DNA from 2 places in the Pseudoalteromonas sp. BZA4 genome. Region 1 is predicted to be linked to the other one. Evidence: predicted binding sites of a transcription regulator. Region 1 holds the regulator's gene; the other holds the start of a gene.

What was found. The regulator NrdR, encoded in region 1, represses ribonucleotide reductase genes. The targets are predictions, from matches to a motif close to AAACACNANATNTNGTGTTT.
Region 2: nrdA (class 1a ribonucleoside-diphosphate reductase subunit alpha) is a predicted target of NrdR. The motif match lies at 1,395-1,414, and genes of this name have one in related genera.

Annotation. Positions count from the first base shown of each region.
Region 1 covers NZ_JBECOT010000046.1:10,289-13,715, reverse strand. Annotated here, with positions in the region: gene ABMY41_RS16165 (riboflavin synthase) at 1-596, opposite strand, end outside; gene ribD (bifunctional diaminohydroxyphosphoribosylaminopyrimidine deaminase/5-amino-6-(5-phosphoribosylamino)uracil reductase RibD) at 601-1,740, opposite strand; gene nrdR (transcriptional regulator NrdR) at 1,743-2,192, opposite strand; gene glyA (serine hydroxymethyltransferase) at 2,301-3,427, opposite strand, start outside.
Region 2 covers NZ_JBECOT010000001.1:224,525-227,951, reverse strand. Annotated here, with positions in the region: gene ubiG (bifunctional 2-polyprenyl-6-hydroxyphenol methylase/3-demethylubiquinol 3-O-methyltransferase UbiG) at 1-451, shown strand, start outside; gene ABMY41_RS00935 (HAD-IA family hydrolase) at 451-1,125, shown strand; gene nrdA (class 1a ribonucleoside-diphosphate reductase subunit alpha) at 1,518-3,427, shown strand, end outside.

The sequences.
Region 1 (3,427 bases):
TGTTCAGCCCCTTTAATTAGGCGCTCTAAATAGCGAGCAATCTGGTCAACTTCTAAGTTCACCTGAGTCCCCACCTGAAATTCTGCAATCGTTGTTTGCTCTGCAGTATGCGGAACAATTGTCAGCTTAAAGCGATTTTGCTCAACCTCGTTGACGGTTAAGCTAATGCCATCAATACACACCGAACCTTTGTACGGAATGTACTTCATTAAATCATTGTCTGTGCTTAACCAGTACTCGGTTGCACGAGCATTGGGACTAATACTTTCGACAGTCGCAATACCATCAACATGGCCTGACACTAAGTGCCCGCCTAAGCGAGAAACTGGTTGCATGGCTTTTTCGAGGTTAACTGTTTGACCTTTTTTATAATGTGCAAACCCAGTTAAGCTGATTGTTTCGTTTGATAAGTCAGCACTAAAACCATCGCTATGTTTAGCGACAACCGTTAAACACACACCATTGGTAGCAATACTGTCACCGAGCTTGACGTCTTTCATATCCAAATTAGGGCTTTGAATACGAATAGCTAGATCACCTTGCTTTTGTGTTAGTTCAACAATTTTACCTGTTGCTTCAATAATTCCAGTAAACATAGTGCTACTCTTTATTTTCAATGTCTGTGGCTTGCTTTGCTTTTATCGCTGTTAAGCGAATATCATCGCCAATCATCACTGTATCAGTAAAGGTCAGTTCAGTGATATCACTCATCATGGTGACTTCTGCAAAGTTTAGTAAGCTTTTGCCCATATCACCTATTAACTTAGGGGCAATATAAACAATGTATTCGTCAATTAAATCTTGCTCAGCAAACACGCCAGCGAGGGTCGCACCTGCTTCGAGCCAAATATGATTAAATTGTAGTTCAGCAAGACGCTTTAAAACCGCCGATAAATCAACTTTATTGTTATTTGCTGGTACTACTTCGTGTTTAACAAAGTGAGGCCACTTGGTGTGATTATCAAGCGAAGTGGTAAAAATTATCACCGGGCTCTCGATGCTGAATAACGCAAGTTCAGGCGTTAACCTGTTTTGTGAGTCAATAATGATTCGGGTTGGTTGGCGCAAAGGCAACGAGGTTGGCATGGTAAATGGCAACTCATCAACACGAACATTAAGTTTGGCATTATCAGTAATAACGGTGTCTGCACCGGTTAAGATAGCACAGCTTTGCGCACGAAATGCTTGCACATCTTGGCGCGCTTTAGAGCCTGTTATCCATTTACTTTGGCCGTTATTTAACGCGGTTTTACCATCTAAACTACACGCCATCTTACAAGTCACATATGGCAACCCTGTTTCCATACGCTTTAAAAAACCTTTATTTAAATCGCGCGCTTGTTGTTCAAGTAAACCAGATGCAACGCTAATACCTGCGTCCGCTAAAATTTGTAGGCCGCGACCACTCACCGCAGGGTTTGGGTCAACCATGGCAGCAATCACTTTGCTTACACCTGCTGCTTTTAAACCTTCGGCACAAGGCGGTGTGCGTCCATAATGACTACAAGGCTCTAAAGTCACATATGCAGTGGCGCCTTTCGCGTTGTCGCCAGCTACAGCCAAGGCATTCACTTCAGCATGGCCCTGCCCTGCTAATTGATGAAACCCTTCACCGACTATTTCGCCATCTTTAACCAAAACACAGCCAACATTCGGGTTTGGCGTCGTAGTAAAACGACCTTGTTTAGCCAGCTCAATGGCACGCGCCATGTAAGCCGTATCAAGCTCTGTAAACGACATGATTAATCACCTAAACGAGCGATTTCTTCACCAAACTCGCGAATATCTTCAAATGAACGATAAACCGATGCAAAACGCACATAGGCCACTTTGTCGAGTTTCTTCAGTGACTCCATGATGCACTCGCCAATTAAATGGCTAGAGATTTCACGCTCACCTGTAGCACGAAGTTGAGATTTAATGATGTTAACGACTTCGTCGACCTGCTCAGTGCTCACTGGGCGTTTCTCTAAAGCGCGATGCAAGCCATTCAGTAACTTGTCTTCATTGAATGGTTCGCGGCTACCGTCTTGCTTGATGACTCTTGGCATCACAAGTTCAGCGCCTTCAAAGGTGGTAAAGCGCTCATGGCATTCGTTACATTCACGTCGACGTCTCACTTGGTGACCACCGCCAACAAGTCGAGAATCAATTACTTTAGTATCTTTTGCGGTGCAAAAAGGGCAATGCATAGGGTTCAACTTCCGTTTATAAAAAACAAAAAAAGGCCGCTTAGTAAGCGGCCTTTATAATAGCAAAAAACAACGCTATTGTTATCTTAATTACGGTTTAACCAGTAATTAAGCGTAAACTGGTAATTTTTTACAGATAGCTTTAACTTTCTCTTTTACTTCTGCTTGTACAGACTCATCGTTGATGTTGTCTAGTACGTCACAGATCCAGCCAGCAAGCTCTTTTGACTCAGCTTCTTTGAAACCACGGCGAGTAATAGCCGGAGAACCAATACGAAGACCAGACGTTACGAACGGTGAACGTGGGTCGTTTGGTACTGAGTTTTTATTAACAGTGATGTTTGCGTTACCTAGTGCAGCGTCAGCATCTTTACCTGTGATATCTTTATCGATTAGGTCAAGAAGGAATAAATGGTTGTCTGTTTTACCAGAAACAACTTTGTAGCCACGCTCTTGCAGTACTTCAACCATCGCTTGTGCGTTCTTAACAACTTGTGCTTGGTACGCTTTGAATTCTGGTTGTAATGCTTCTTTGAAAGCAACCGCTTTAGCAGCGATGATGTGGCATAAAGGACCACCTTGACCGCCAGGGAAAACAGCGCTGTTTAGCTTTTTATAGATCTCTTCATCACCACATGCAGAAACGATTAGACCGCCACGAGGACCTGCTAATGTTTTGTGAGTTGTTGTTGTAACAACGTGTGCGTGAGGGATTGGGCTTGGGTATACACCCGCTGCGATAAGGCCAGCAACGTGAGCCATATCTACGAATAAGTATGCACCTACTTTATCAGCGATTTCACGGAATTTAGCCCAGTCAACAACGCCTGAGTATGCAGAGAAACCAGCGATGATCATTTTTGGCTTGTGCTCTAATGCAAGTGCTTCAACTTGAGCGTAATCAATTTCGCCTGTTTCATCGTTTAGGCCGTATTGAATTGCATTGTACGTTTTACCAGAAAAGTTAACGTGTGAACCGTGAGTTAAGTGACCACCATGAGCTAAGCTCATACCTAGTACTGTATCGTGTGGCTGAAGAAGTGCTTGGAAAACAGCTGCGTTTGCTTGTGAACCCGCATGTGGTTGAACGTTAGCGTAATCTGTGCCGAATAATTCGTTTGCACGGTCAATAGCTAGTTGCTCAACAACGTCAACATGCTCACAACCGCCATAGTAACGTTTGCCTGGGTAACCTTCAGCATATTTGTTGGTAAGCTGAGAACCCTGCGCTTCAA
Region 2 (3,427 bases), on a different contig from region 1:
CGTTGCTAAGTTACATAGTTTAGAAACAGGCGTACCTGTTGATTATATAAAAGTACCAGCAGAGCAATTTGCTGCTGAGCACCCTGCTCGCTTTGATGTAGTGACTTGTATGGAAATGCTTGAGCATGTTCCAGACCCTGCTTCAATTATTCGTGCTGTCGCTGAGCTTGCTAAACCGGGCGCTGATGTCTTCTTTTCAACATTAAATAAAACACCAAAAGCCTACTTGTTTGCTATTGTCGGTGCTGAAAAGCTTTTAAAGATGGTGCCAGAAGGTACTCATGACCATAAAAAGTTTATCAAACCTGCACAGCTTATTGCATGGGCAGAAGAAGCGGGATTAAAAGTACGCGCTAGTACTGGCCTTCACTATAACCCGTTTTCTAAGCAGTACAGCTTAAATGATGATGTAAGTGTTAATTACATCCTGCACTTTGAGAAACTAGCCTGATGAGTGGTGTGCAAGCACCCTCTATCGATTTTGATGCATTTATCTTTGATTTAGATGGCACACTACTCGATACCGCAGATGACTTAGGTGGTGCATTAAACCGAGTATTAGCAGATGCCAATGTGGCGCCTGTTGCTGAGCATGTTTATCGCCCTGCTGCTTCTAACGGTGCAAATGCATTATTAGAAGTGGGCTTTGGTGATAAATGGCCTGAACTTGAACAACTCGCCTTGCGCCAGCAGCTTCTTAACTACTACGCCGAAGATATTGCTGTGCACAGTAAATGCTTCAACGGCATAGAACAGCTTTTAATTGCACTTGAGCAAAACAATATTAAGTGGGGCATTATGACTAATAAGCCCGGCTTTTTAACTGAGCCCTTAGTGCAAGCTATTCCCTCTTTGCGTGATGCAAAAGCGGTTGTGAGTGGCGATACATTAGCTGTGTCAAAACCATCACCGGATCCACTATTACACACCGCTGAGATCTTAGACGTTGATCCGAGCCGTTGTTTGTATATCGGTGATGCTGAACGTGATATTCAAGCTGCAAAAGCGGCCAATATGTACAGCGCAACAGCGTTATGGGGTTATATACCCAGTGTAGATGCCGCACTTGGCTGGCAAGCGGATTTCAATTGGCAAACGCCGATTGATGGTTTTAACCATATATAGTGTTATTTGATAACTGAAACACCATATATTGTGATTTGATTTACTTTTGAGCATTCATTGATGATAAAAAAATCAGTCAAAATTTATTTTTAAAAACGGTAAATTTTCTGGATCTTTTGTTGATTTCTACAAATTTCGTCGTCTATGAATGTTCAAAGGTTAATGGTCACTAACACAATGCGTTTATCCAATAGTTATCCACAAAATGGGGCAATTCTATCCCTTGCAAAACAGCGCAGACCACACTATCTTGTGATCTGCAATTTAAACAACACCAGATATTGTGGCTAAATGTTATTCAATTAGATCACCCTGGCGTTTAATAATAATAATTACATAAAGAATACCTTTGTCTTTACAACTATAATTTCCCAAGGAATACAGGCAAAACTATGAACCAACAGCTATCTGTAAGCAAACGTGACGGCCGTAAAGAGTCACTTGATCTAGATAAGATCCATCGCGTAATCGCTTGGGCCGCAGAAGGTCTAGAGAATGTGTCTGTCTCACAAGTTGAATTAAAATCACATATTCAATTTTATGACGGCATTCGTACCGATGACATTCATGAAACAATCATCAAAGCTGCAGCTGATCAGATCTCTAAAGATACGCCTGATTACCAATACCTAGCTGCTCGCTTAGCTGTATTCCATTTACGTAAAAAAGCGTACGGTCAATTTGAGCCACCACGCTTATACGATCACATCACGAAATTAGTTGAAGACAAGCGTTATGATCAACACCTACTTGTTGACTATACCGAGCAAGAAATTGACGAGTTAGATGCTTACATTGATCACAACCGTGACTTAAACTTCAGCTATGCTGCTGTAAAGCAACTTGAAGGTAAGTATTTAGTTCAAAACCGTGTTACTGGTGAAATCTACGAAAGTGCACAGTTTTTATATATCTTAGTGGCTGCAAGCTTATTCTCTGATTATCCAAAAGAGACACGCCTTGATTACATCAAGCGTTTTTATGATGCAGTATCTACATTCAAAATTTCATTACCTACACCTATCATGGCTGGTGTACGTACCCCTACACGTCAGTTCAGCTCATGTGTACTTATTGAATGTGGTGATAGCCTAGATTCTATTAATGCAACATCGTCTGCGATTGTTAAATACGTTTCACAACGTGCGGGTATTGGTATTAATGCCGGTCGCATCCGTGCGCTTGGTAGCCCTATTCGTAACGGCGAAGCGTACCACACAGGTTGTATTCCGTTTTATAAGCACTTCCAAACAGCGGTTAAGAGCTGTTCACAAGGTGGTGTTCGTGGCGGCGCAGCAACGTTGTTCTACCCGCTTTGGCACTTAGAAGTTGAAAACCTACTTGTTCTTAAGAACAACCGTGGTGTTGATGATAACCGTGTACGTCACCTTGACTACGGTGTGCAGTTCAATAAATTAATGTATAGCCGTTTAATTAAAGACGATTACATCACATTATTTAGCCCTTCAGATGTACCAGGTCTATACGATGCGTTCTTTGAAGATCAAGCGAAGTTTGATGAGCTATACATCAAATACGAGCAAGACGAGTCAATTCGTAAAAAACGTATTAAGGCGATTGAGTTATTCTCAATGTTTGCACAAGAGCGTGCGAGCACAGGTCGTATCTACTTACAAAACGTTGACCACTGTAATACGCACAGCCCGTTCATCTCGACTGTGGCGCCAATTCGTCAATCTAACTTATGTTTAGAAATTGCATTACCAACTAAGCCACTTAGCAATGTAATGGACGAAGAAGGTGAAATTGCACTTTGTACGCTGTCGGCGTTTAACTTAGGTGCAATTGAATCACTTGACGAATTAGAAGAGCTTGCTGAACTTGCAGTACGTGCCCTTGATAACTTACTTGATTTCCAAGACTACCCAGTTCCTGCGGCTAAAAACGCGACCATGGGTCGTCGTACGCTAGGTATTGGTGTTATTAACTACGCGTACTACTTAGCGAAAAATGGTAAGCGTTACTCAGATGGCAGCGCAAATGCCCTAACTCACAAAACATTTGAAGCAATTCAATATTACCTAATGAAAGCATCAAATGAGTTAGCGAAAGAACGTGGTGCGTGTCCTAAATTTAACGAGACAACGTATTCTCAAGGCATTATGCCAACAGATACTTACAAACGTGACCTAGATCAGTTCTGTGAAGAGCCGCTTCACTTAGATTGGGATTCATTACGCGAAAGCATTAAAGAGCACGGTATGCGTAACTCAACGCTATCTGCCCTTATGCCTTCAGAGACATCATCGCAAATCTCTAACGCAACAAATGGTATTGAGCC